DNA from 3 places in the Microcoleus sp. BROC3 genome. Region 3 is predicted to be linked to each of the others. Evidence: riboswitches for the same ligand, from Rfam matches in the RefSeq annotation. Region 3 holds a riboswitch; each other region holds the start of a gene.
The links. A riboswitch is a leader RNA that binds a small molecule or an ion and turns the genes downstream of it on or off. The one in region 3 is predicted to bind cobalamin.

Region 1: linked by a shared signal. The riboswitch ahead of cobG (precorrin-3B synthase) and the one ahead of QUB30_RS20700 (hypothetical protein) in region 3 are both predicted to bind cobalamin.
Region 2: linked by a shared signal. The riboswitch ahead of QUB30_RS22410 (DUF1636 domain-containing protein) and the one ahead of QUB30_RS20700 (hypothetical protein) in region 3 are both predicted to bind cobalamin.

What each region holds. Positions count from the first base shown of each region.
Region 1 is NZ_JAUBTQ010000117.1:483-6,197, reverse strand. It holds gene QUB30_RS32645 (precorrin-2 C(20)-methyltransferase) at 263-973, opposite strand; gene QUB30_RS32640 (precorrin-8X methylmutase) at 970-1,599, opposite strand; gene cobG (precorrin-3B synthase) at 1,767-3,302, opposite strand; adenosylcobalamin-variant (AdoCbl-variant) riboswitch at 3,359-3,438, opposite strand; gene psbA (photosystem II q(b) protein) at 3,648-4,730, shown strand; gene QUB30_RS32625 (Ig-like domain-containing protein) at 5,166-5,715, opposite strand, start outside.
Region 2 is NZ_JAUBTQ010000037.1:66,596-78,641, reverse strand. It holds gene cobW (cobalamin biosynthesis protein CobW) at 1-862, opposite strand, end outside; gene QUB30_RS22410 (DUF1636 domain-containing protein) at 1,231-1,641, opposite strand; cobalamin riboswitch at 1,664-1,810, opposite strand; gene QUB30_RS22405 (protein kinase domain-containing protein) at 1,945-3,987, shown strand; gene QUB30_RS22400 (protein kinase domain-containing protein) at 4,186-5,460, shown strand; gene QUB30_RS22395 (type IV pilin-like G/H family protein) at 5,444-6,091, opposite strand; gene clpX (ATP-dependent protease ATP-binding subunit ClpX) at 6,147-7,529, opposite strand; gene cynS (cyanase) at 7,889-8,332, opposite strand; gene QUB30_RS22380 (slr1659 superfamily regulator) at 8,897-9,241, shown strand; gene QUB30_RS22375 (ATP-binding protein) at 9,389-11,527, shown strand.
Region 3 is NZ_JAUBTQ010000033.1:2,179-14,224, forward strand. It holds gene QUB30_RS20645 (NB-ARC domain-containing protein) at 1-592, opposite strand, end outside; gene QUB30_RS20650 (hypothetical protein) at 1,029-1,772, shown strand; gene QUB30_RS20655 (peptidoglycan-binding domain-containing protein) at 1,876-3,525, shown strand; gene QUB30_RS20660 (DUF2272 domain-containing protein) at 3,600-4,370, shown strand; gene QUB30_RS20665 (SH3 domain-containing protein) at 4,392-5,273, shown strand; gene QUB30_RS20670 (hypothetical protein) at 5,465-5,845, shown strand; gene QUB30_RS20675 (hypothetical protein) at 5,851-6,186, shown strand; gene QUB30_RS20680 (DUF4258 domain-containing protein) at 6,584-6,823, shown strand; gene QUB30_RS20685 (YgiT-type zinc finger protein) at 6,828-7,070, shown strand; gene QUB30_RS20690 (ABC transporter ATP-binding protein) at 7,108-7,956, opposite strand; gene QUB30_RS20695 (methyltransferase domain-containing protein) at 8,086-8,952, opposite strand; gene QUB30_RS20700 (hypothetical protein) at 8,972-9,412, opposite strand; cobalamin riboswitch at 9,574-9,718, opposite strand; gene QUB30_RS20705 (Uma2 family endonuclease) at 9,757-10,335, opposite strand; gene QUB30_RS20710 (ABC transporter substrate-binding protein) at 10,546-11,976, opposite strand.

The sequences.
Region 1 (5,715 bases), on a different contig from region 3:
TGGCGCTTTCGCGCTGCTGTAAGGTTGTGGTCATGGTTTTATGATTGCTTTATTTGGTTTTCAATGTTCGCGACGGCTTTGTGTTCCGCCATGTAAATAAACATAAAGCATATTCTAAGGTTTGTAAAGTATTGTAACAACAGATTAACTGATGAGAGTCATAAGATTGACTTATCAATATCAGGAATGGTGGATAAATGGGAAACAATGGACAAAAAAGTAGGTAAAGCCTGGAAGCGCGTCGCCTTCAGGCATGGAAATATTAGGATACAGACTTTTGCTGGCTGGGTATCATAATGAGAGCCCAATAGGGAACTTCAGCGGGATCGACATCTGCGATCGCCCGAATTCGCTGATTAGGCATAGTTGCGCGTTCTATATACAGTGCTCGATCGAACTGTCCCAACTCAATCAGCACGTCCCGGACTTTCGCAAAGTGCCGGCCCAGCTTAATAATCACAGCAGCATCAACAACCGCCAGCCGATCGCGCAAAACCTCAGCATCCAGCGTCGCAGGCATAATACTTAACACATCGTTACGATAAGTCAGCGGCACTCCCAACGCAGCCGCACTAGCCATTGTCGAAGAAATTCCCGGCACAACTTCAGTCGTAAAAGTCCCCGACAAACGGTTGAATAGATACATAAACGAACCGTAGAGAAAAGGTTCGCCCTCACATAGCACCGCCACATCCCGCCCCTCGCTCAGATGTGCGGCAATTTTCTCGGCAGCAATATCGTAATAAGGTTGAGACGATCGCGTCGGACTAAAAGGCAACGGCATCGGAATCTCAATTTGCTCCGGGCGCAGATAATCTGCGACGATCGCCCGCGCCAGTACCTTACCATTTTCCATCGCCGGATAGGCAATCACCGGCACCGATTGCAAAATCCGATAAGCTTTCAAAGTAATCAACTCAGGATCGCCAGGGCCAATACCCAAACCGTACAATTTACCATTCGCCTCAGTCATAATTCATCCTTTTTCGCTAACGCATTCACGGCCGCCGTTGCCATTGCACTGCCACCGCGCCGCCCGTGCAGCGTAATAAATGGCACTCCCCGACTGTTGGCGGCCAGTTCGGCTTTGGATTCGGCGGCCCCGACAAATCCTACCGGGAAACCCAGAATTAAAGCCGGTTTGGGTGCTCCGGCATCCAGCATTTCCAGCAGTCGGAACAAAGCAGTCGGGGCATTGCCAATTGCCACAACCGCACCCTGCAAGTTGTCCAGCCATAAATCCAGGGCCGCGGCCGATCGAGTATTTCCCATTTGCCGCGCCAACTCCGGGATTTCGGAATGCCAGAGGGTGCAAATCACCTGATTGTCAGCGGGAAGGCGTTTGCGAGTGATGCCTTCGGCCACCATCCGGGCATCGCACAGAATCGGCGCACCTGCGGAGAGGGCTTGGCGTCCGCAGGTGGCTGCACCGGGCGAAGCTGCTAAATCTGCAACAATATCGGTCATGCCGCAACTGTGAATTAGTCGCACGGCTACGGATTCTAAATCGGGCGGCAAGCTTGACAAATCTGCTTCGGCTCGAATTGTGGCGAAGGATTTGGTGTAGATTTCTGTTCCGTCTCGAATGTAGTCAATCATTGTTTAAAACTGCTATGGGAAGTTTGTTGAATTTTTGAAATTGATTTTTTGAATTAACCGCGAAGGCGCGTTACGCGGCGCGTAAGCGCTAGGACGCGAAGGAAGAAATCTCAAGAGAGATACAAAGAGAAATAATTAAAAATTGTCAGTTTGAATGGGATATTTTTTCACTTTAAAGTCCGATTTTCGGCGCTGAATAACTGCTGTAATTGGTCGATCGCCTGCCGATCGACAAACTCACCAAATGACTCCAAACGATCTCGAAACCGCTGATACACCCGCAACATTCGCTCGATCGCATCGGGCATCTCGATCGCACTCACCGCCTGAAAAATTTGTCGTCCGAAGGGCAAATCTTTTCTACCCGCATAAATGTCGTAACCTTCGATTATCTCGTCTCCTCGCTCAATCTGAATTCCTACCAGCGTGATATCAATTGGCCGGTGCTGGGCGCAGGACTTTTGGCAACCGCTGAAATGAATGTTAATCGGCAGGTCGATCGTCAATTTTTGCGCTAAATCCCTCACCATTTTTAGGGCGTGACTTTGAGTATCTGTCGCCGCCGACGCACAGCCGTTGCTGCCGGCACAAGCCACCAAGCACGAATCTAGGCGAGTCGCCGACGAGTGCAATCCCCAATCGGCTACTTGCTGTTTTACCTCAAAAAGCTGGGAGTTGGGGATGTCAGAAATCAACAGATTTTGCCACGGCGTAAGTCTCAGGGTACCGCTGGCTAGATTCTGGGCTAAATTTGCCAAATTCCGCAGTTGCTTTGATTCTAGCCTACCGAGAGGTAGTGCAATTCCCATGTAGGAGAAACCGGACTGTTGTTGAGGATGAATGCCGAGATGTAGGTGATGGGGGAGGGATTTTTCCGATGAGGCGATCGGGCGGGCGGGCAAGATGCCCACCCCACCAGGAACTTCACTCTTCGCTTCACAGGCATCTTGCCTGTTTTGGGGAAAGGTGCCAGATGTGAATTGCCATAAAAATGGTAAATTCTGCTGTACCTTTTCTAGATAACTTTCAGCGCCCCAATCTGTCAGCAGGTGACGCAAACGCGGTTTTTTGCCATCAATTCGAGGTCTATTTTTGGTGTATTCAAGATAGGTGCTAGCGAGCGCGGCTAATACTGAAATACATTGCGATTCTTGGATTGAAATTCCTGTATCGCCGTTTAAATGCAGCCGAAAAACGATTTTTGATTGGGTTGAACGCCCTTCTGCTGCTAATAAAATATCGTTGCGTAAATCGCGGATCGAAACCGATTCCCCGCCGTCGAAGCCAATACTGAACTTAGGCGAAAGTTCCGACAATTCGGGATGCGTTTGCAGGTAATCATCCCAAGCTTTCACTAGCGGGCGAGTATCGAGTAGCTGCTGGCGATCGATCCCTGCTGTCGGACTTGCCATAATATTGCGAATTGGGTCAACTTCAACGTGGCGAGACGCTATCCCCAATTCCTGCAAGCGGTTCCAGACTTCCGGGGCAATTTCCGAGTTCACTTCTCGGATTTGCAAATTTGCCCGATTTGTCACTTGCAAACAGCCGGTACTGTATTGATCGGCCAAATCGGCGATCGTCCAACACTGCTGCGCGTTTAAAATTCCCCCCGGAATCCGCATTCTCGATAAAACTCCGTCTCGGGCGATCGAACCGTAAAATAAACCCGGACAAGTCGGCAAATCAGTCAAAGCTAACAAATAATCTCCTCCCCGTGCTCCGCAGGGAATCCAAAAGTAAACGCCTACAAAGCGCCCCCGAAATCGGCATTCTGACTTTTACAGTTGCGGCACAGCGCCGGAATTGCACCGGACTTTCCCGCTTTCAGGTTTTAGAAAGGTATCACGAGCTGACCCACACAAAGCAAAACCCTCAACTTTCTTAACAAAACCCCTGGCGATCGCCAATCTCTCCCCTCTCATCAGCTTTCCTAATCGCAGTCATCAGTTTAACTGTCGCTACACCCCTTTACAAACCTTAACAACACAGTTAATAATATAAACATCATCCGAACATTGACAACCAAATACAGCAATCATAAAACCATGACCACAACCTTACAGCAGCGCGAAAGCGCCAACGTCTGGGAACGCTTCTGCGAATGGGTAACATCAACCGACAACCGCATTTATGTAGGTTGGTTCGGCGTCTTGATGATTCCCACCTTGCTAACTGCCACCATCTGCTACGTCATCGCCTTCATCGCAGCCCCTCCAGTGGACATCGACGGCATCCGCGAACCAGTAGCAGGTTCCTTAATGTTTGGCAACAACATCATCACAGGTGCAGTTGTTCCCTCATCCAACGCCATCGGTCTTCACTTCTACCCCATCTGGGAAGCAGCTTCCCTCGATGAGTGGCTGTACAACGGCGGCCCCTACCAATTGGTAGTATTTCACTTCCTGATCGGCATTTTCTGCTACATGGGTCGTGAATGGGAACTATCTTACCGCTTAGGTATGCGTCCTTGGATCTGCGTCGCTTACTCTGCACCAGTTGCAGCAGCCACCGCAGTATTCTTGATCTACCCCATCGGACAAGGTTCGTTCTCTGACGGTATGCCCTTGGGTATCTCCGGCACATTCAACTTCATGATCGTGTTCCAAGCCGAGCACAACATCCTGATGCACCCGTTCCACATGTTGGGAGTTGCTGGTGTCTTCGGTGGTAGCTTGTTCTCCGCCATGCACGGTTCTCTGGTAACATCTTCCTTGGTTCGTGAAACAACCGAAACCGAATCGCAAAACTACGGTTACAAATTCGGTCAAGAAGAAGAAACCTACAACATCGTCGCAGCCCACGGCTACTTCGGTCGTTTGATTTTCCAATACGCTTCCTTCAACAACAGCCGTTCTTTGCACTTCTTGTTAGGTGCATGGCCAGTTGTCGGCATCTGGTTTACCGCTTTGGGTATCTCCACGATGGCTTTCAACTTGAACGGTTTCAACTTCAACCAATCGATTATCGACTCTCAAGGTCGCGTGATCAATACTTGGGCTGATGTGATCAACCGCGCTAACTTGGGTATGGAAGTAATGCACGAGCGCAACGCTCACAACTTCCCTCTCGACTTGGCTGCTGGTGAGACAACTCCCGTAGCAATGGTTGCTCCTTCTATCAACGGCTAAGTTTTAGCTTTTGATTGACAAACAGCGCTCCTAGTAATAGGGGCGCTTTTTGTTTGGGGAAAAATATTTTTAGAGACTTTATTGTGATATCTAGTCCGGTAGCATGGGGAGCATCCCAATTTGGGTTTTAGAAGAGTGTTGGCTGTGAGAGTACGAAGCGAGATATATAAACTTTTCTGTGCGGGACGCTCGCAGGGTCTAAGGATCGCGAATTAAATAACTTACAATTTTAATTGTTATGGTGGGATGGGCGTCCCGCCCGTCCAAAAAAGGGCGGGCGGGACGCCCACCCCACTTTCAAGAGTGTAAGTTATTTAATTCTCATTCCTAAGCATAATTGCACATAAGCTAAGGCATATACCAGCAGCGGATAAGCAGCAACAGTTCAAATGATTCGCTGCCGGAGATTCCTAGGAATGGAAGGATTTTTGTTTTTTATTTAATAGTTAATTTGGCTTCGCTAGTGCGATCGCCCATTCCCCCAGTAATAGTAACAGTTCCAGGCCGCAGCGCTTGAAATGTGCCCGCTGATTGCGTTTGAGCCAGCAACGGCTCCGGATTGGGAGATTTGCTGGGTACACCAGGTATCGGTTGCTGATAGTAGGGAGTCGAAAATCGGAAATAAGTCACTGGGGGAAGCAATCTCCCCTTTGAATCGGAGAGAATTATTTTAAAGGTAATACGATCGCCCACGCGCACGGTTGCAACTTCTGGTAGAATCCGAAGTGTCCAATCAGGCGGGTAAACAATACCGGACATAGAGAGTGTTTCTCCACCTTTTTTTGCAAACACGGCAAACTTTCCCGGCGCAATACCCGTCACAGTTCCATCTGGGGAAACTTTGACGACTTCTTCATAATCGGACGACCACACCCACTGTTTCTCGGACTGCGTAGAATCTCCTGGAATACACCCTGAAGCGGCGTCGGTACTCCCGATTTTTAGCTTAGTCGTTTGACCCACAATTAAAGGCTCAACTTCCCAA
Region 2 (12,046 bases), on a different contig from region 3:
CTTTAATTCGATAGATTTCCTCCTGCTGCATCAAGGATTGCAGTTTTTTCACCAAAGCTTCAGGTTCAAATTCGCGATCGGCAATAAAGTAAGTCGAGTTAATATCATCATCGTGTTCGTGTTCCTCCTCAGTGTCGTGGTGACTCGGACGAGACTCCAAATCATCCTCAACCGCCGCATTAAATCCCATGAGCACATCAGGGTTAATTTCGCCACCTTTGCAGGGCACAATTTTCACACTCGGACGCAATTCTTGTTGCAACCAGCTTTGGACTTTCTGGTGAGTTTCAGCATCTACGCGATCGACCTTCGTTAAAAGTACCATATCGGCACAGGCTAACTGGTCTTCAAACAATTCCTCGATCGGAGTTTCGTGATCCAAACTATCATCAGCCTGCCGCTGTGCCATCAAAGCATCGATATCACCGACAAAAGTACCGCTAGCAATAGCTTCGCAATCGACAACAGCAACAACACCGTCTACAGTAGCACCCGTGCGAATTTCCGGCCAGCGAAAAGCTTGAATTAAAGGTTTAGGAAGTGCGAGGCCAGAAGTCTCTATTACAATACAATCAATTTGTTCTCTACGCTTCAACAATTCCTGCATAGTCGGCAAGAATTCCTCTTGAACAGTGCAGCAAAGACAACCATTTGTTAGTTCTACAATATTGCTGCTGACATTTTCTTCTTCGTCGCAAACTTGACAATCGCGCAGCAGTTCTCCGTCAATTCCAATTTCGCCAAATTCGTTGACCAGAACAGCAATGCGGCGACCTTGATTATTTTGCAATAAGTGCCGAATTAAGGTAGTTTTGCCGCTACCGAGAAAACCAGTGATGACAGTAACAGGGATTTTGTGCATTGATAATTTTGTGCTGATTTGGTGATGGGATATCTCGTTCCCAGGCTGTGCCTGGGAATGCTAATCTAGAGGCTCTGCCTCGCTGGAATAAAGGAGCGCTTTTAAGACGAGGCCGAGCCTCTGGCTATGCGCTCCCAGGCCGAGAATGTAGGTGACAACTTAAGACAGAAACCTACAATAAAAGTCGCTTTTAGGCGAAGTCTAGATCCCCCTAAATCCCCCTTAAGAAGGGGGACTTTGAGAATATTTCTTGTCCCCCCCTTATTAAGGGGGGTTAGGGGGGATCTAGATTTCGATAAAAACAAGAGAGACGGTCGGTTTGACGTTAAGTTGTCACCAATGGGCAGAGCATGGTAACGAGAAATGCTCTAATTTCCCAGCGGTGGAATCTTTGCTAAAACGCCTTTTTTCAGAGCTTGAGGACGCTCAGACCAAGGCAACAAACCGTCGGGTTTAGCATAGTATTGACCCGCGCATTCGAGTACAGCCTCGACGCTTTCCGACTCATTTGCTGGTAAATCGCCAAACAGATAAGTGTACTTTCCTACCGCAGCAAAAGACACCGCACAAGAGTGACTGCAAGCACTCATGCACTCAACTTCTTGAATCTCAAATTTATCAGAAAACTCCCAATCTTTAGCGAGTTGCGACAAATTTTCCATGAATTGTTGACCGCCGCTTTTGCCTTCGCGCTTGCCGTTTTTCCAAACACTAGCGCAAGCAGTGCAAACAAATAGACTGTGCTTGGTGCGTACAGCCGTGTTAATTCCATCCATCATCCGTACCTCGCAGATGCGTTCAAAAGTGAGTTAGATATCGGCGGGCATTCTGACTTGAGAAACCACAACGGTTTCATTACAGTTGCGGGACAGCGCCGGACTTGCACCGAACTTTCCCCGTTTCCTCTAGCGACTGCTCCCCGCTAGAACCGATCGCGAAATCACATCATACCGCACTTGCCGCCTTTTTTCAAAAAAGTTATGTTTGTAGGAGCGATCGTTTCGTTCTTAGTAAGGACTTTAGTCCTTATAACATAACGGCTTCAGGACTAAAGTCCTTACTACAAACCATAGTAATTACCTATGAACGCTTTTCCTGACTTTTCCAAACATGGCTATCAAATAACTCGCGAACTCGGATACAACAGTTTGGGCGGCCGCGTCACCTATCTCGCCACAAAAATTAACACAAAAATATCCGTTGTAATTAAGCAATTTCAATTTGCCCAATTAGGTGCTAGCTGGGCAGAATACGAAGCTTACGAACAGGAAATCAAAGTGCTGCAAAGTCTGGATTTTCCGGGCATTCCCCGCTATCTCGATTCTTTTCAAACTGACAGCGGTTTCTGCATGGTGCAGGAATACAAAAATGCCGAATCTGCTGTCGCGCGGACTTTTTCGCCGCCGGATATCAAGCAAATTGCGATCGCAAGTTTAGAGATTTTAGTTGACCTGCAATCTCAGAAACAGCCGATAATTCACCGCGACATTAAGCCAGAAAACTTGTTAATAGATGACGAACTCAATGTTTATTTAGTAGACTTCGGTTTTGCTCGGCTAGGAGGTGGAAATATCGCGGCTAGCAGCGTCGTCAAAGGCACGATGGGATTCATGCCGCCGGAACAAATGTTCAACCGAGAATTAACCAAAGCCTCGGATCTTTACGGCTTGGGGATAACGCTGATTTGTTTGTTAACTGGGACAAAATCTGCGGATGTAGGTAATTTAATTGATGCTAATTATGGCATTCATTTTCGGCATTTAGTACCGCCGTTGCAGCAGGGTTGGATGAATTGGTTGGAGAGGATGGTAGCGCCGAGAATTCAAGATAGATATCAGTCGGCTGCTGATGCTTTAGCTGCACTAGAAGCTTTGGATGTCAGCAGCTTGCCGAAAGTGAGAATTGAGCGCGATCGCATTCAATTCACAGCTACTGAATATGGAGAAATCTTAACAGGGACGATTGCCATTAGCAACCCAATTCCCGATACAATACTTTGTGGCAGGTGGGAAGTCACGCCGCATCCGAACGATCCGCCCCACACGCCCTACGACCACTCTTGGATCTCCTTTGAACCGCAGGCATTTGAAAGCAATGATATCGAGTGCAAAATCGCAGTCGATACGAGCAAATTGCTGGCAAGTCAAACTTACAACCGCCAAATCATCTTGCGCGCAAATTCTGAACCAGAAACTCATACAATAGAATTGCAAGCTACAACAGCCCCGCTGCCAGTACCGCAAAAAACTAATTTTTTGTCGGTATTCAGGCTGATTTTTATGTTCTGTTTGATCTTAGTAACTTTTATGTGCTGTTTGCTGTTAACAGTTTTGATATTTGGCTGGATTGATTATGATTTCGCCGATCCGGAGGTTGACATCTTTTTGTATTCTGGGACTACTACTATCCTGCTTCCAATCGGTTTTACAAGTGGCTTCTTGGGAATTTTAGTCGCCGAAATCGCCATTACAGCCCAATCAAACAAATATGATTTTAATTGGTTTCTAGCTTTATGTGGAGGATTAATAGGATTGATATTTTCTGTTTTTATTAGCAGCCTATTAACCAGTATTCTTTTTGATATCGCGAAGGGTACGATCGATTATCAATTAATAATTTTTGTGTATGCTTGGTCAGTGCTGGTTTCGATCCCAGTAACTTTACTTGCAGCTTTAATACTAGGAAGAATAATTTCGACTGTTACGATCGAAAATGTTACGATAGTAGCAGTTATTATGCTGCTTTTATCATTTTCATTGTATACTAATACCTTTATAGTCGGCTGGATTTTAGCGCTGGCATCCCTGATTTACAAGATAGTCACTTCGGTATTTAACAAGCTGATTGACCAGCAGATAGCCCGACAAGTTCTTGAAGTAGATGCTACCAAAAGAGCTTTTCTTACTGCCGGATTTTGTATGAGTTTGTCTGTAGCATTTCTTCTGTTTAAAAGATTAGATTTTCCCTTAAAAGGGGTTGAAACAATAGAAATATTAGTTGTAGGAGGAACGATAATAACATCTCTAGCCGTCACTGGAATTCCGTTAATTGACTCGCTCGTTTTTAAACCAAAAAGAATGCTTGCCAACTATCGCAAATCCCAACCAAATTTAATTAAACCGTAAAAACTTGTTCGCAGCAAGGACTTTCAACCTCAATGACTGAAGTCCTCACTAAAAACCTTACCAAACATTAAGAGTCTGCATTCCTGCCTGTTGTTGGCGGATTGTTTCGAGACTTCGCTTTAAATCCAACTTTTAAAAACCTCGCTATTAACTATCACAACTCTCAACTACTAACTATCAACTATCAACTATTTACCTATGAATGCTTTTCCTGACTTTTCCAACTACGGCTATCAAATAACCCGCGAACTCGGACACAATCGCGCTGGCGGTAGAGTTACTTATCTCGCTACCGAAATTAATACCAAACGTTCCGTCGCCGTCAAACAATTTCAATTTGCCCAAACAGGCGCTAATTGGGCTCAATATCAAGCGTGCGAACAAGAAATTCAGATTTTGCGAGAACTCGACTATCCTAGCATTCCCCGCTATTTAGATTCCTTCCCAACTGCATCGGGTTTCTGCATGGTGCAAGAATACAAAAATGCCCCTTCCTTGGCAAGTTCTAACCGCTGGAAGCCCGAACAAATCAAGCAAATTGCTATCTCTGTTTTAGAAATACTCAAATACCTGCAAAATCGGGTTCCGCCAGTCATCCACAGAGATTTAAAACCCGAAAATATCTTAGTAAATGACCGGATGAATGTCAGCCTTGTCGATTTCGGATTTGCTAGAATCGGCGGGGGAGAAGTGGCCGCCAGCAGCGTTGTTAAAGGCACTTTGGGCTTTATGCCGCCAGAACAAATGTTCAATCGGCAGCTAACTGTGGCATCGGATTTATACAGTCTCGGCGCGACGCTAATTTGCTTGCTAATCGGCATCAATTCTACCGAAATTGGCAGCTTGATGGACGATACCGGGCGGATTAATTTTAAACATCGCTTGCCGCAGCTAACTCCAGAGTTTCTTGACTGGCTGCAAAAAATGGTGGAACCTAATTTCAAACACCGCTATCCTTCGGCGGATGCTGCCCTCAATGCTTTGATTCCCCTAGAGGTAGTTCAGCAGCGTAACAAGTCAAAACTCGCACTGATATCAGTCGGATTATTAACAGCAATTGCTGCTATTTTTATTCCTTTGCTTGGAAAATTTTCCCAACCTCAAACAGCAGTCAATATCAAACCAGTAATCAACGCCGTAAAGTTAAATCCTCAGACTCAAGTGATGTTAACTGACGAACTAGAATCGACAAAAACTAGAGATTTTTGGTCTTTGAAGCACAAGAAAAAAGTCTATTTTGCTGTAAGTGCTACTAAGTTGCCAGAGGGAGGATATAGAGGTTATTGTAAGGTGGTCAACTCTCAAGGACTATTCGCAGCCCAGAGTCAATCTTATTTAAAAACGACGGGCGATCGATTAAATACTTGGTGCTGGTACCATTTTCAAAAAGATGACAAACCTGGCAATTGGCAGTTTCAATTTTACTTAGACGGTCAAAAAGTGACGCAAAAGAGTTTCAAGGTCTTACCTTAACCCCGGGGGGGCCTGGTATTGCACTTCGCGATAACGTTGTTCCGGGCGGGCAGTGAATTTCTTTGCCGTCAAAAGTTGGCGGACTCCAAGTTTCTGCATAACTTGCGTTCTCCCGACCGCTCTCGCATATATCACCAATAATTGTTATTAAATTGCTACCGTTTTCTTTGTAAGCAAATACTGCGCCAGTGTAGGATTGCCCGCGGCGGTTCCTATCAGTAGGTTGGGCGATTGTGATCGCGCTTTCAAATTGTGCTGGTTGGCGGTTATTGTGCCTAGTTTGAACCGGGCCCATTGATGAGACTATCGTGTAATTATAGTTCTTGGTCTGTTCTTTAAGTCCAATACCCAATTTGGCAATGGAATCGCTAAATTGACCGTATTCTGCATAGTAAGCTTGCTGCCCCTGAGTGATGCTATAAATATATTGTACGGCTTCATAAGAAAATTTCTTACCCCTTGAGGGGGACGGGGGCAGGACGATCGTATTGAGTTTGAAATCGTAACATGACGCCATGATGCCAGCCACAAGCGCGCTGTAAATTGCCATCCTCGGCAGCAAAATGGATACTGGCAATCTCGATTTTTTACTGGTTTTAGCTACATTGACTGACATTTTTTTTACTGTCATAAAGTAAATTTGCCAAGCTTGTAGGGTGCGCCACAAGCACCCTACAGATGACCAATTAAGCTGTTTCGTGCTGTTTGTGCCATGCGGGATGCCACAGCAATTCAGCAGTCGATCGCTTCTCGACCATTTCAGGAGTAATCATACAATTAGCCACATCCTTGCGAGAAGGCAACTCGTACATGACATCCAGCATTAACTCCTCTAAAATGCTGCGGAGAGCTCTCGCGCCGGTTTTGCGACGATAGGCCTCCTGGGCGATCGCCCGTAGCGCTTCCGGCTGGAATTCCAACTCCACGCTGTCCATCTTCAATAGCTTTTGATACTGCTTCACCAGCGCATTCCGGGGCTCGGTCAATATCTGCATCAAAGCTGCTTCATCCAGCGGCGAAATTACCGTTACCACCGGAATCCGCCCGACAAACTCAGGAATCAAACCAAACTTGACTAAATCGTCCGGCTGTACCTGCTGCAAAATATCAGCGGCCCGCTTATCCTTCGCCGGCAAAGTCGAGTTGCTGTCGCTTTCTGTTGGCTGAATAAAGCCCAAGGATTTTTTACCCAAACGCTGTTCAACTATTTTTTCCAAACCGACAAAAGCACCGCCGCAAATAAATAGAATTTTGCTAGTGTCAACTTGAATAAAATCTTGGTAAGGATGCTTGCGGCCGCCTTGCGGGGGCACGTTAACCACTGTTCCTTCCAACATTTTTAGCAGCGCTTGCTGTACTCCTTCTCCCGATACATCCCTGGTGATCGAAGTGTTTTCGCTTTTGCGAGCAATCTTGTCAATTTCATCAATATAAATAATGCCCCGCTGCGCCGATTCGACATCAAAATCGGACATTTGCAACAGCCGCAGCAAGATATTTTCTACATCGTCGCCGACATATCCAGCTTCTGTCAGCGTCGTCGCATCCGCTACAGCAAAAGGGACTTCGAGCATTTGCGCCAAACTTTGCGCTAACAAAGTTTTACCGCAACCTGTGGGGCCCACTAGCATGATGTTGGATTTTTGCAGTTCCACATCGCTGTCGGGGGAAGACTTGTCGCTATCTTTAGCTTGGTCGACGCTCAAGCGCTTGTAGTGGTTGTAAACTGCTACAGAAAGGACTTTTTTTGCTGAATGCTGGCCGATGACGTGGTTGTCTAAATGCTGCTTGATTTCTGTCGGTTTTGGAATTTGACCTAAAACAATTTTCGATTTATTCGATCGACCCGGACGCCGCGTTCCTTGTCCCTGAGACTCTCGCACCTCTGATTGGGGAATCTGTTGACCAATTGTTTTGCTGGAGTCAAAGAACTCCTCCTCTAAAATTTCATTGCACAGTTCCACGCATTCATCGCAAATGTAGACGCCGGGCCCAGCTATTAACTTGCGGACGTACTCCTGCGACTTGCCGCAAAAGGAGCATCTCAGATGGGAGTCATATTTTGACATATTTGCCTCTTAATTTACGCTTGCGGTTGCTTGTTTCGACTGGGGAAGTTGCCGCGGGAGCGACCTTAGCTTTGCCCTAGAAAGGTTTCCCGATCCGACACCCAAGCCAGTCAGTCGATTTTAGATTTTAGATTTTAGATTTTAGATTTACTCCACAGATGAATTTTGGAGCTGAACTAGGGTCTAAAATTTGGGGAGCTGCACGACTTAAGTCGGGGGCTTGTCTCCGTTTTTTGGCGGAGTCAAGCTTCGCGATCTCTATTTCTAACTTAACACTTTTGAGGCTTTAGTCATTAGTCATCAGTCATGCGAGCAAATTTTAATTTTTAATTTTCACTTGAAGGTAAAGTGGCACGGGCTTACCATTTTTTGTATTCCAAAAATTTTCCCGACATAATTATTTTCACTCGATCGCCTTTTGGGTCTGCTTCTTTCTCGACATCCAAAGTAAAGTCGATCGCGCTCATAATCCCGTCACCAAATTTTTCGTGTATCACTGCTTTGAGCGGCATCCCGTAAACCTGGATAATTTCATAGAAGCGATAAATCAGAGGGTCAACTGGAACCGAGGCATCCAAAGAACCTTTTAACGGAGGTTCACAGAGAACCGCAGCCGTCTGACTGTCTAGTCCCAAAGCCGAGACAATTTTCTCGGCTTCATCTTCAGATGCGGTTGCTTGACGGTAAAAAACCGCCGCAATCCAAACTTCGTCGCGCCCCAAAACTTTTTCCAAGTCTGCAAAACTAATTCCCTTAGCTTTTTTAGCAGCCAAAAGCTTTTCTGTAATTTCTGAAATTGCCATTAAATATTCTCCAACTAACTACTGTGCCGATGTGAAATATTTCTCATATTTTGGTAATTTTGTCAATACCAAGCTGAGAAAAAAAACAGAATTGATAACTCGGAACTTCAGCAAAAGCAGCTCTCATCAACGGGAGCATCTCATATTTGTAAAAACACTTCTTCGGGTTCCTTCCTTCTGCCTCTTGCCTCCTGCCTCCTGCCTCAAAACAGAGATTTCTAGCTTGGCTGCAAAAGTTAGATGCTCCCTCATCAACCCCCCACAACTCATACAATTTTAGATTTTAGATTGTAGATTTTAGATTGGCAACGACTGATGACTACCAGGGTTGAGAGCGGCTCAACAGTTGCATTCTTTTTTTCAACGGGTATCACAACGGATAAATCCCAAAATAACTCATCACTGCCCTGCGGCAATGGTACAGTTAGCAGTATATGCAGTACAAGTTACACAGGGAAAGGCAGTCGGCAAGCGGCCGAATTTTTATCGTGCTAGCCTGAAGCTCAATCTTCGCTCCCGCAGCCAAAGTCCCTTTACGTCTAACAACCGGCAACTGACAAAAGTATGGAGATTCAGACCAAAGATTACGCCATCCTGTACGATCGCGCTACCCAAACAGTCACCTGCTGCGGCTCGTTCCGGCTCAGCCAGATGGAAGAATACACGCCGATCGTCGATCTGCTCAACGAAGTGGCTGAATCCTCGCCAAACACCATTACTCTAGACTTGCGAAAGCTAGAATTTTTAAATAGTTCTGGGATTAACATTGTCTCAAAATTTGTCATCAAAGTGCGCCAGCAAAAAAATATTCAAATCGCTATAAAAGGCTCTAAACACATACCCTGGCAGGGAAAATCTCTCAAGAACTTGCAGCGGCTGATGCCTTCCCTGCACTTAGAATTAGAATAGTAAATCGAAAAAGGTAAAAATCCGTGCAGGCTAAGTCCGAGAACCAAGATAAGGGCGGCCCAAGTTAATGGGAATAAGTCATAGTTAAGTTACCACCAAATCGTAAAAAACTCTCAACATACTAAAAATTACCAATTGTCAATTGCTATGCAGGAAGAACCATCGAGAGAACAGCTACTTTTGGACGTTCAGCGACTGAGTGCGGAACTTGAAAACTTGAAGCGCGAAAAGGCTGACCTAGAAATTTTGCTGCAGACTGCCACCGAACATTCGGATACCATGGAAGCTGACTTGCTGGGCAAAGCTCAGGTGGCAGCGCTCTCAAGCGAAGACCAGTTTCGGGCGATCGCCTCAGCAACTCCCGTTCCGGTATTGGTTTCTCGCCTCTCGGACGGCTTAATTCTCTATGCCAACGCTCAATTGGCTTCTCTGCTCAACATACCCCTAGAAGAATTGATCGGCAGCAGCACCCCAGACTTTTACGTCAACCCGAGCGATCGCCCAAAGATAATTGAGGAAATTACCAAAAACGGTTATGTCAAAAACTACGAACTCCATTGCAAAAAGGCAGACGGCACTCTCTTCTGGGCGATGATCTCCGTTCAGTCCCTTCAGTTTAACGGCGAACAGACCGCATTGTGCGCATTGTACGACCTCACCCAGCGCAAGGAAGCAGAACAAACCCTCCAAGAGAGCGAAAAGCGGCTCCGCCGCCAGAGTCTGGCTTTGTTGCAGCTAGGTAGGCAGAGAACTTTCAACAGCGGTGCGCTGAATGTGGGAATTCGCGAAATTACCGAGGCGGCAGCCCGCACTTTGGAAGTGGAAAAAGTCAGCGTCTGGCTTTACAACCATTTCAGATATGGAACTCGCTACCCGACAGATCCCCATCTAAGTTTTACAGAGAGAGCGCTCGCCCACAATCAAACAGAGGCAATCGATACAGACGCCGCCGCCCCAGAGCAAGACGAGGGGGGCAATCATTCTAAGTTTAAAATCCCCAGCCTCAAATTAGTTTGTCTCGACTTGTACGATCGCACCCGCGAAAATCATTTGACCAGCGAGTCCATATCCGCAAGCGATTTAAAATTTTCAATTTTAGATGTCGAAGGCGACGCACCGGGCGAAAACTTGCGATCGGACAAAGCTTTAGAACCTGCGCCCAAGACTCAAAACCCTCTAAAAACAAATTTGTCCCACTCATCTGCGGTTGCGGAACATTCCGCTGCGGTGCCGAATGCCAGCAAGCCCAATTCATCCATATTAAACGTAGCAATTAGGCTCGGCGGCAAGATCGTGGGCATCCTCTCTCTCGAACATATCGGCGCGCCCCGCCAGTGGGCTCTGGAAGAGCGCACCTTCGCCGATTCTTTGGCAAATTTGGTAGCACTGGCGATCGAAGGATTTGAACGCCAGCGGGCTCAGGAAGCACTCTCCAAAGCCAAAGCGCAGCTAGAAATGACGGTCGATCAGCGCACCGCTCAACTCACCGCCGCCAATAAACTGCTCCGCATCGAAATTGCCGAGCGCAAAAGAGCCGAAATAGCTTTGCAAGAAGCCGTACACAAAGCTGAAGCAGCTTCCAGAGCTAAAAGCACTTTTTTAGCCAATATGAGCCACGAGCTGCGGACGCCGCTCAATGCCATTATCGGTTACAGCGAAATACTACAAGAAGAAGCACTGGAATCGGGACTCAAAGAAATCATTCCCGATTCCAAAAAAATTTATAACGCCGGCAAACATTTGCTGACTTTAATTAACGATATTCTCGACCTTTCTAAGATAGAAGCCGGTCGGATGGAGCTTTATTTAGAAAATTTTGACCTCGGCAACTTAATAGAAGAAGTCGTTGCAACATTGCACCCTTTGGTCGAAAAAAATCACAATCAATTGCAAGTTTCTTGCTCGGAGAATTTGGGAGTGATGTATGCAGATTTGACTAAAGTCCGGCAAATTCTGTTTAATTTGCTATCCAATGCCTTGAAGTTTACCGAAGGCGGAACAGTGGTGTTGAGCGCTACTCGCAAACCAGCAGGAGGAAGCGATTGGGTTTATTTACAGGTATCGGATACGGGGATAGGGATGTCGGCAGAACAGCAGCACGGTTTGTTTCAACCTTTTATTCAAGGGGATGCTTCGACTACTCGCAAGTACGGTGGCACCGGTTTGGGATTGGCGATTAGTCGCTTGTTTTGCCAGATGATGGGCGGCGATATCACTGTTGAAAGTCTGTTGGGTGTTGGCTCTACTTTTACTGTTCACTTAAAGGCAAAAGTTGATATTAGTTAGAAGGAAGAAGCAAGAGGCAAGAGGGAAGAAGGCAACGGATTTAACCCCTTTAACCCCTTTAACGGATGGGTGGAAGATGGAAGATGGAATATTACCACTTGGCAATTACCCCCGCTCAATTACCAATTATCCTGTGAATTGTGACGCCGATCGCGATCGACCTCTGTTGCTCATCACAAACTAGCATTTTTTCTCAGCCTAGAATACTTATATTATCCCAAACTTGTCCCGCAAGCAGGATATGGCGTCTCGCTGCATTCACAAGTCGCACCTCAACCTCATGCAGGGAGTGGGTGTTGCTTGTAGAAGGGCAATTTGGTAAAAGTAATCAGGACTTACCATCGGGGCCCGTGCGAAACCGGGTTTTTTACCGAATCTGCCGCCTACAACCCGTCTTTTCCTAAAAAAACCCGGTTTCTCAACAATCGTGCGTCAGTCCTAAGTAATGCTACGGTCGCTAACCAGTAGCAGGCAAAAGTTAACAGGAAATCAGAAATTATCAAAGGTCTCTGGAAACAG
Region 3 (12,046 bases):
TGAGAGCATCAATAGAGTTATTGTTTGTGGCTGATGAATTAGTTAAAATCGGTAAAATATTGCTGAGGATAACATCTAATCGCGGTGCTTGCTGCAAACTCCGCCAAATCGCGAATTCAAACAGAGATTGAATTTGCTGAGCGAGTTTGACAGACAGAGAAGTTTTGCCGATACCGCCAAGTCCAAAAATACCGATCAGACGAGTAGAATTGCCGCTAATCCAAGTTTCTAATGTTTCGAGTTCCTGTTGCCGGTTGTAAAATTGGGAAACATCGATCGCTTCTCCCCAATCTTGGATGCAGTTATCTGATGCGCGGCCATGCTGGTAGCGGCGCAAGACTGCTTGAAGATTGTGCTTTGAGACTTTTTCACCAAGAATTTGAGAGAGAGTTCGCCACAAAAGCGAACCGACGTGTTTAATATAATCGTGTTCGTAATAAAGTAAGCGATCGGCTAAGCGATCGGCTATTTCTTGATAAGAATGTCCTTCCCAAGTTCCCAGAAAGACGAAGGATTGAAAGTCCGTGAGTTTTTGCTGGTTGTTCGCGTGTAACAGATGGTCGATTAGGGCGATCGCCTCTTGTGCTGTCATAGCTTGCCAATTTGACCTATTCAGTAAATTTACTGATGTTTCATGAGTGCGAGTTGCTGTTCAGGAAAGAAAACAAATTGACTGAATTAACCGCAAGGTAATCCCTTTTATACTTGGCGGTTAAAACCGATACTAAACAAGCTTTTGTTCCCCCTTCCGAGACTGAGCAATAAGGGGGATATTTAACCCGGATTGGGGATGAGGTTAATTGCACAATCTCAAATCTCAAATCTCAAATCGATTGAGGAATTTACGTAAGTTTACAAAAGCTAGTCACTTTTTCTCACCGGCAGGGCGATCGGGGGGGGGTTATTCTTTGAGTTAAGGCAGAGCAAAAGCAGTTCAGACTGTTCGGAGTTAAACCGCAAATGTGCGGGAGCGGCCGATCGGAAAGAGTATTGTACTACAACTTTATTCAAGGTAGGAGTGAAAATATATGCCATCACTTTCAGTAAGTTTGAATCTAAATGGTAGTGTAGGAAAAGACGGGAAAAACCAACCTCACGATGTTCTTGCTGTAAAAAATGGATTAGCTGATTTAGGTTTTCCAGTAACGCGAGACTCGCTCGTAAACCCTGAAACAATTGACATCATTAAACTTTTTCAATCAATTATCAAGGGCCAGACCATTATTGTTGGAGATGGCAGGATTGATTTAGATGGTCCTACGCTTAAATTTCTACAAGCAGCAAATGCACCTCAATGGTTAGAAATGCCAAAAGGTTCTCCTGCTGAAGGCTTTATCAATCATGACAATCGGCAAGGAGATAATCACGATTTTGGCACAAGCTGGATGATTGAAATGATTCAAACTGCTGCCCAACTTTACCTAAATACTTATCTTTCGAGCCATCCCAGCGCTGCATTGATTCAAACGAATGACCTCAGCAAATCAAGAGGAGGTATCACATCTGCTCATATAACTCATCAAACTGGGCTGTCTTGCGATATCCGCTTACCTCGTAAAGATGGTAAGTCGGGGGGAATTGTATTTAGTGATTCTCAATTCGATCGAAATGCAATGCGAGCAATGCTCAAAGCAATCCGAAATCAGAGCAAGTATGCAATAAAACAGATTTTATTCAACGATTTCACACTGATTGCAGAGGGTCTTTGTGTAAATGCACCCGGTCATGATAATCATGCACATATTGATATTATTCCGCCTCCCCGGCAATAGAAATTTGCAAGACCCAGCTCGAATCTATTTAATTAACCCTGTTCAACGTCTGGAAAGCAAACCGTAAATCTTTTCTTAGTTAATATTTTTGGAAATTAAGCATATGGCTCTTCTTTCTGTCGGCTCGTCTGGTTCTGAAGTTCGCAGCCTGCAAGAAAAACTTGGAAAGTTAGGCTTTTTCAGTTCAGCACCATCAGGTAGTTTTGATACAGCAACAGAATCTGCGGTCAAAAGTTTTCAAACTCAACGCCCTTGGCTGCTCATTGATGGTGTTGTGGGTCCGATGACACTAGGTGAAATCGATGACTCAATTTTAGATATCAATGGAAAAGTAGAATTGGAAAAAATTGCAAATGGAACTGCTAGCCTAAGTATGGATAATCTTAAACAGAACAAAGTTTTGAGCATCGAAATTCAGAAACGATTGCGCGCTTTAGGTCTATATCCAGGTGGCAAACTAATTGATGGAGATTTTGGATCGGGCAGCCAAGAAGCTCTTAAAAAGTTCTGTAGTGAATTAAGAATAACAATTTCTGTGCCTTTTCATTTGGACTCTGCCATTGCTCAGAAAATACGAGATACTAAACAAATTCCTTCGGTTTTAACAGCGGCATCAACAGCAATAAATTTTCTCATTTCCGAATTTCAGAGACTTGTCGGTGCTAATGATGCAAAACTTGGTTTTCTGGATATGGGTGCTGCTCAATCTCCCTTCAAACATTACGGTTATCGATATCCTCAACTTTTTGAGGAGACTAAAGCAGCAAGCTTCAAGACAAGTTCGCCTCCATCTTTAAGTTTTAGTTCTTACCCAAACAGAGGCCAAGTTCCAGTCATTGATACAACTAAACTGTCATTCCTAGACCCCGATATTACAGAGGCTTGTATTTGTTTAGGTAACTTTGAAAGTGGAAACTTAACCTCAAGTTGGCTAGGGAGAAAGGCTATCGCTCCAGTTGAATGCTTGAGTGCCACAAAGATAATTCCGATTTTGAACGTACTTTGTCAACTTGGAAATAGCATTCCAGCGAATCCAAATAACGTGCTTTTAAAAAATCAAGGGAGTAATGCGAATAAGTTTGAATTGCCCAGCGCTCTCATTGATATCTGTTCTTATCGCATAAGTGTTCCTCATTCCAATGCCTTATCAGCCACATTAAACTCATTTGAGGATAATCGTGAAGCCTGGATCAAGGAACAAACAGGCAATTCTAAGCCGATTAAATTTGGAGGCAAGTACGGTATAGAGCCAACGATTCGAGTTCCAGAATTGCGCGATCAATCCACAGGTACGACTCTTTTATTATCTAAACAAGCGGCAATTGGCGGCAACTCTATCTCGGTGTATGATTTAACGCGATTTATTTCTTTGGTTGGTTGGCATTTGTTTTTATCTTCTTCTCAGCAACTGCCGAACATTAGTCAACAGGGGTTGAATCTAGCCATCATTGCTATGGGAACGGATACTGCCCGATACGTAGATACAGCAATTTCAATCCTTGGACTAGAAAATGTTATTGACTCACCTATAGTCATCTCTAAACTGGGTTTCGGCGATAGCGCTTTGATCTACACTGCGTTTGTCCAATTCATCGATCGACACGATCCATCTAGCGATCCAAAACTCAGGTCTTTTGCTTTAACATTGCGTGCTGCTAAGACGAGTACCAATGCCGAAGCAATTCGAGTAGACTCCAGCATTGCATTGGCTGTGACAGAAATTATCCGTCGAATCGTTACAGAAGCGTTTTGACCATTGTTGCGAGAGTATAGTTTAGAAGAGCCTCAACTTTATTGCAATCAAAATCAGACTGAGGAGGAAATAGCATGGTAGTCATGAAAGTTAAAACGGATAGTCTAAATTTACGTCGATCGCCAGAGATCGAACAAGGAAATATTATCACTGCTTTAGTGCTAGCTCAAGAGGTAGAAGTTATCCAAGGGAATCCGACCGATCGGTTTTGGGAAGTTACAACTGTTGTCGATGGTTCAACACTTCAAGGTTTCGCGAGTGCTGCTTTCTTACGGCAACCTGTCAGTGCAGCTAAAGAAGCATTAATCAGTGCGGCTGTTAAGGAATGGCTTCGATTTGACCGAGGAAATAAATTAGAGTATGAAGATCCTCACTATAAATATGTTGGGGAATATTGGTCAAAAATTGACTTAAATCTCGACGGTCGAGACCGAGATCAACCTTGGTCAGCAGCATTTATTTCCTTTGTCACTCGTGCTGCTGGTTATCGTGATTTTAAATTTGCGCCTGCCCACTCAACGTATGTTTATGATGCGGTAGATAAACGCAAGGCAAATGTCACGACAGCACCTTTTTGGGGATTTGAAGTAAACGAACATAAACCTCAACTCGGCGATCTAGTTTGCCGTACACGAGATGGGGTTCATATCACTTCAATGGCTTCTTTGCCAAGGGGAGGCTTTAAGAGTCACTGCGATATTGTTGTCGAAGTTAGGGATTCAAAAGTGCGAACTCTTGGCGGGAATGTGAATCAATCCGTATCAATTACTTCATATCCATTGGAGAAAAATGGTTTTTTGAGAGAAGTAAATGGTGTGTACGGTGTCTTGAGAAACAATCTATAAACAATATTTTAGGAGTTGAAAATGACAGACCTATATATCGTTAAGGCGACCGAACTCAATGTGCGTTCATCCCCTCAGATTGAGCAAAGTAATAAAATTACATCAATACCTGAAGGTCATGTGATTTCCAAGATAAGTGTTGCCGGAGATGGCTCTTGGTGGCAAATTTTAACGGTTAAAGATGGACGGACTTTAGAAGGATTTGTAGCGAGTCGATTTTTAGAGCCTGCACCTAACACGATTCAAGCAATCGGCTGGTTTAAAGAGCAGTTTAGAAGTAAGATTGAAGCCGAGATCGCAGGTACTCCTTTCAGTCTTGATCTGCTGACTGCGATCGCATTGCAAGAAACTTACTATATTTGGGGAAAACTTTACACGAAATTATCGGTCGATGATGTTTTGAAACTCTGCGTTGGTGACACTCTAGATACCCCTAAACGCTCTGCATTTCCAAAGAACAAAGCAGCTTTGTTGAGTGTAGATAAAGGTCGGGAAATGTTTAGAATTGCCCGCGAAGCTTTAGAAACTCTAGGAACTCATGTCGAAGAGTATAAAAAAGTTGCAGATAATTCTTCTGATAAGTTTTGTCATGGCTTTGGTATCTTTCAGCTTGACTTACAGTTTTTTAAAGAAGACCCTGACTATTTTCTTCAGAAGAGATGGTATAGCTTCGATGAGTGTTTAAGTAAGTGTACTAACGAACTCAAAGCAGCCATTAAACGTGCCTATGGCTCGGGAAAAACCGCTTTAACAGATGAGGAAAAAGTATATGTCGCTATTGCTTACAATCGCGGCAGCGTGGAGTTTTCACGTAAATTCAAGCAGGGACATCGAGATGACAGTGATAAATACTATGGTGAATATATTTGGGAATACTTGCAGCTTGCTAAATCAGTTCCTTAAGTCTTAGCAAGTAATGAAGGCTGCAAGTGAGATCGCCCGCACTAAGTCAAACTGCTAGCTATTAGGATGCCGATCGCACCTCGTCACTCGTTCATCTCCTCACTAAATAATGGGAAATGAAGGTGAAGAGTGCGATCGCTCTTTCTCCTAATTCAACAATTTACCCATTTAATTAATAGTTGAATTTCCAGATGCAAGAAATCCCCGAAGAAATTGAGGCGCAAATCAAAAAATGGCATCAGTATGCCTATATATTACATTCCATTTATCTATTTTTGGGAGTTACTTCAATCGTCTCATCTTTACTTGTTGCCACCTTTGTTGAAGAACTCGGAACTCATCGAACAAAAGTGCTTTCTGCAATCAGCGCAATTTCATTAGCTTTGATTAACACAACAGATGTTAAACGAAAAGGTAATGGGTTTCGTCAAGCTCAAAGACACTTAAGAGCTGAATCAATGAGATTTCACACTGGTAGTAGCTCACCGGAAAAATTAGTGGCAGCTTTCGCCGACGCAGAAGCGATGATAGGAGACGTAAATTTTGACCCAAAAAAGTTATCTGAGGATTAGAAGTTATGCTTACAACTGTGATAACATCTATCCTCACAGCTTTTGGAACAGCAATTGTTACTACTTTGGCGTCTTTTCTTCTTCAAGAACGAAGAATAAAGTTTGAGTTTGCCCAGATGCGAACTGAATTTATGGCAGAACAAGTGGCCAGACAACTTTTGGAGCATGAGAAATGGGAAAGACGTAGCTTTAAAGCAATCAAGCACAGATTAGGTGGTTTTGATGATGACGAGCTACGAAAAATACTTGTGAGGGCTGGTGCTATCAGATTTGAAGATCGAAATACCAAAGAAGAATTTTGGGGATTGATCCATAGAAATCGAGATATTTTGAATTCTTAAGTAGGACGATCGCTCTCAGGTTATTCATTAGTTAAATCAAATAAAGGAGACTACACTGCCGCAAATTGCCAACCTATTCGTAGCGCGATCGCTCTTTTCCTAGTTTGGATATCAAGATGGAAGGATTCAGGTAGTCAAAAGAACCAGGCAGTTAACCAATGAGCCGCCTCCTTCATCTCCTCACCAAATAATAGGAAATGAAGGTTGCAAGCGCGATCGCTCTTTCCCCTAGCTCAACAATTTACCGACTTACAAATCTTTACAAAATTTCAGTTTTTAAGCAAAACAGATTCATGTCTAAGTCTTGCTATGATTGGCTAGACGTGATTTGAGATAGCCTGTGTCCCGGAGTGATCTTGACCGAATCCGAGAGAGGTTTCGACTTCGCCAATATGATATGTCAGCCCACGCGATGGAAGAAATGGCGGAAGATTTGCTGACGATTGAGGACATAGAAGCAGCCGTTCTGAGCGGTCGAGTGAGTCGAATAGAAAAAGACGATCCCAGAGGCACACGATATACAATAGAAGGGGTAGCGATGGATAGGCAAACGCCAGTTGGAGTGGTTGGGCGTTTCGCCAGCAGCGGAATTTATCTGGTGATTACGGTCTACGAAGTTACTGAATTTGAGGGCTAATCCTATGTATGGATATCAATGTGAGTATTGTGAGGGGACGGTTCAGCCACGCACAGTCAAGCGTGAAGCATTCAAGCATCGAGATGGTTTTGTGATTCTTGAAGATGTGACGATTGGGGTGTGTGATAATTGTGGCAATCGTTATTACTCAGCCAATATTCTGCATGGAGTTCATGCGGTTGCAACTGGTGCAAAAACGGCAGAACGAATGGAACAGATTCCGGTTGTTCATTTAGAGTCTGCGTAGGTGACGCGGTACAACAATATAAATTGTCTAAGTCCCTTTAAAGCAGCCGACGTGCTTGTAGAATCTGTTGTTGCCAAAGCTCAAAAGCCTTTACTTTTGAGTTATCATCTTTCTCAACGATCGCCCTTATTTGCTCGATTAGCTCGATCGCCAGCGGTACGCCAAGCTGCAATTGTTCCAAAACCTCCCGCTGAGCAAAAACTGTTTCCGGTGTTCCTTCTAAAATCAGTTTTCCCCGATCCATTACAAACACCCAATCAGCCCAGCGGTAGATGAAATCGAGGTCGTGACTTGCTAAAAGGATGGTGGTTCCGGCGCTGTGAATTTGTTGGAGTAAACCGATCAATTGTCGGGTGTGACGCGGATCGAGATAGGCGGTAGGTTCATCTAGCAGCAGCAATTTGGGTTTGAGAACCATGATATCGGCGATCGACACCCGCTTTTTCTGCCCCAAACTGAGATTGTGAATTGGTTCGCAGGCGAGTTCGCTTAGATCGAATTGCTCGATCGCCTGCTGCACCTGTTGAGCAATTTCGGATTCTCTCAAGCCTAAATTGTACAATCCGTAGGAGATATCTTCTTCTACCGTCGAAGCTACTAATTGATGTTCGGGATTTTGAAAGACGAGTCCGATTTGTTGGCGCAGTTGCGTCAAAGATTTGCGATCGTAGCGCAAGGGTTCACCGTGCCAGCTAATGATTCCCTGTTGCGGTTGATACAAGCCATTTGCTAACAGAAAAAATGTAGTTTTGCCGCAGCCGTTTTGACCGATTAGCCCGCAGCGTTTCCCAGCGGGTACTTTGAGATTTAAACCCTGAATTGCCACTCGCGAACCGCAGGGATAGGAGTAGGAAATGCGATCGAATTCGAGAATCCATTGAGACATATTTGTTATTTGTTATTTATTATTTATTATTTGTTATAATCTTATTCCCAGACAGAGCCTGGGAGTAAATACCCGGAGGCTCTGCCTCCAATTACCTATTACCGATGACCGATTACCATTGTATTCGTGTCAACCTTCATCTGATTTAGACAACTGCCAAAGTTGAATTTCATAACACAAATGCTCCTCAAAAAGTTGGCCCGCCTCCAATCCTTCAACCACCAGCTTCTTGAACCAGCGACGAAATATCCAGCGCAGGAATTTATGGACGGGGGGAACTGCGATCGCAATCAAATCCGCAACATAAATCATTGTGTTCAGTCCAAACCTGCGGAAAGTATCGACATACAGGTCAATCGTCGGTAAAATATGAGCCGAAATATCCTCAGTTTTTACTACATTGAACCCCGCTTGCATCAATGCAATCTGAAGCTCTTTCACCACGTGACAGTTAGAAAACATTCCCTCTGTATAGTTAACATCAGAGCGCATCATATCGGCAAGCAGTACATAACCACCAGGATTGAGGGCAGTGGCAGCACCCTTAGCAATATCAACAGCCGACATATACTGGCTACTTTCGCTAAAGAGAATAAGATCGTAGAAATGGGTTGCTTTGAAGTCTTCAAACCTCGTGAGGTGGAAAATTGCCCGATCGCCCGTACACTGAAGAAAGCGCTGTTGTTGGAACGGATCGGGTGCGAGCCCTTCGACTGCAAAACCTCGATCGAGCAAATAAGCCGCATTTCCCCCTATCCCGCATCCTACATCCAGCACGGTTTTGATGTCTTTGGGGATAAAATCCAAGAGTTTATCTGTGTAAGCTTGCTGAGCGACGCGCAGCCGCGCGATCGTCAGTTCCTCAGCGGGCACAGGTAGGGTTTTCCAATAGCCGTAGTGAAGGTAGGGCGAATCTGTCAGGCCCAAATAGTAATTAAGCGCTGCATTTTGGTAGCGAGTTACTTTGGAAATTTCGATTGATTTTGGCTGCGACATTCGGAAAATTTAGTAAGTTTTAAGATTTTGGGCAGAGTTGAAATTCTTCCCAGCGCTTGCATACCTGTTCATAGCACTCAACAGGAGAAATTGCCAACTTTTGCAACAAATTGATATCAATCTGAGCGTTGGCGATCGACAAAAATATAATTCCTTCCTTGGGTTCGTAGCCAGCAATGATTTGGAGCAGATTTGAAACAGTGTTCTCCTCTATTTCTAGTTGTTGCAAATAAGCGGTTGCCTCCAACTCGGAAATAAATTGCAGATCGTACTTTATAGTATCTACGCTCCAATTCACAGAGCCGTTAATGGGACTATTGATTTTGCAAGCAACCAAGCCTCGTCCTCGATGCAAAAAACCATTCCAAGCAGTATGTCCGATCGACAAAATATTCTGATGAATAAACAAGTTTTGCCAGTAGCCAAAACTACCCTGCCAAACACTATCTTCAACTCGCATTTCTTTTCATTTCCATTAAAATAAGATACCCTTCAGAACACAAATCGACTTACATCAGCGTTCATCTGTGTTTATCGGCAGATATCTGCGGTTAAAAAACCCCAATCCAATAATAAAAAAAATAATAAACTCACCATCATCCATACCTCGCAGATGAAAAACAACAGGTAAACAAATCGGCGGGCATTCTGACTCAGAGAAGCAAGAATCTCCTTACAGTTGCGGGACAGCGCCGGATTCGCACCGAACTTTCCCCCTTACGTCTGATGGCTGTTCTCCATCAGAGCCGATCGATATACGGGAATATTACCACTATTTGGAACATTTGACAAAAAACCGTCCGCCTATTCACCAAACTCAATATTTTCATACAAATCGGCCAGCGAAATTTCCACAGCAACAGATGTTAAACTCAGCCGATCGCCCATACAGCTATATTCCGAAAAAATCCACTTATTCGCATCAGTTTTAGAGTATTGCTCCACCTGTCGCCGATATTGGTCGATTAATAAATACTCCTGAAAACTAGGGATAGTGCGATAAGCAGAAAACTTTTCATCTCGATCGTAAGCTCTGGTACCTTTAGACAGCACCTCAGCAATGAACACAGGATTAGTAATTGTATCCGTCCGTCCAGATTGCAGCTCGATCGATTTCGCAACCACCATCACATCGGGGTAAGTATAATTATTAAGCTGGGGAATCCACAGCCGCTGATCCGAACTAAAAGTCCGATATGGTTTCCCTTTTAACGCCAGTTTCAGCGCAACAACTAAATTAGTGGTAATTTCATTGTGATCCGGTGCGCCACCAGCCATCAGAACAATCTCCCCATTGATAAATTCATGCCGCTCCTGAGAAGAGATTTCCAATTCTAGATATTCCTCAGCCGTGTAGGTTTTGGTTTCAACTGGCGCGATCATACACAACGCTCTCCTTTAATCTACTCATTTCATTTTATATTATTAAAATTTTTGCTAATTCAACAGAAAAGTAGATTTTAATTATGCTAAGAAACAGGCAAGATGCCTGTTTCACAAAGAGGGAATTTTATTGTGGGGTGGCCATTCTGCCCGCCCCTGAAAGACTTATTGAGAATGTGCCAGATGTGAGTGCGATCGCACTTAACCAACTTACCGCAACGGGACAAAGTTATAGCCAGTGCTTCCTCCTTGTTTAACTTGCACTAAAATCGGCTTACCAGCCCGATCGCCCGTGGGCAAAAACTTCACATCCTCGCTCGATCCTGCTGCCGAGAAATTCGGATTTCTGAGTGCTTGTTGCAATCCTTCCCGCGTATTGCTTTGCCGCAAGCCAGCGATCACAGCTTGAGTCGCGTCAAAACTCGTTGCTGTTCGCCAATTCACAATGCCTCCCCAACGCTGGCGGGCATTTTCTGGGAAACGGCTACCGGGATTAGTTTCAGGATGCCAGGGAACGGGCAATACTAAGCCGTTAACGTCGCTTTGTCCGTCTTTTAAAGTTTGAAAGGTGTAGAGCGTAGTGCTGCCGTAGAGTGGCAATTTGCCTCGATTGATGCGAGCCAGAGAAATGGCACGGTCAATGCGATCGACGTGGGGCGCTACCATCAATCCTTGTGCACCTTTGCTGACAGCATCGGCAAGTGCATTTTCGGCACTAAAAGAAGGGAGTGAAAAGTCGCAAACAGTGGGAATTAATTTGCCTCCAGCAGCAGTAAGAGCAGCCACAAATTCATCTTTAAAGGAGATGTTATCGGGTGCTTGCGAGTCATAACAAACGGCAATATTAGTTTGGCGTTCTGTTTTAACTATATATTCTGCTAAGGGAGCAGCCATTAAGCTAATATTGGGTACTGTCCGAAAGATGTAGCTGCCAAATCCTGATAGATTGTTGGCAAAGCTCGTCGGTGTCACCATTACCAGTTTTTCTTGCTGATATATCGGAGCAGCTTCGAGAGATGCGTTGCTAGCATTGTGTCCAATTACTGCTAATATACTCGGATCTTTTGTCAATGTCCTTGCAACTTCTCTGACCACCTCTTGACTGTTGTCATCGTTGACAATTTCTACTTGCAGTTTTGCGCCGTTTATGCCACCGCTAGTATTGATTTCATCCTGAGCTTGGGCAACACCTCGAAGGATTTCTTGGGCGACATTGGGGTTGCTACCAATGGGGACGCTGACAGCAATTTTTAAGGAAGAACCATTGCTGGCTGTGGCATTATTCAAATAGATAATGGTTTCCGGGTCGTTGCGATTTTGTTGCAGCGATGCCTGAAAATTTTGGGCGGCAGCTTGGTAATTTCCCTCAGCAAAAGCTTGAACTCCTGCTTGTTTTTCGGGGGTTGTGTAGGATGTCAGCAATATTTGATTTCCTAAACTGATACGATTGCCGATCGCTCCCGATGCGATCTGTGCCGGTGCCGGTGTAGATGTCGATGTCGATGTCGATGGAGGTGTATTTGAATTTTTGGCATTCAATAAACCGGGAAGGAACTTGTATGCGCCAAGCCCAATTAAGCCGATGGCAATAATAAAAACAACGGGCGGTGGGTTTTTTCTTTGGTTAGTATTTTGATACATGATTTTTTTGTTTATTTTGATACAGTAATTTTTCCACAAATTACTGTTCACGTCAATTCATTTAATTCAT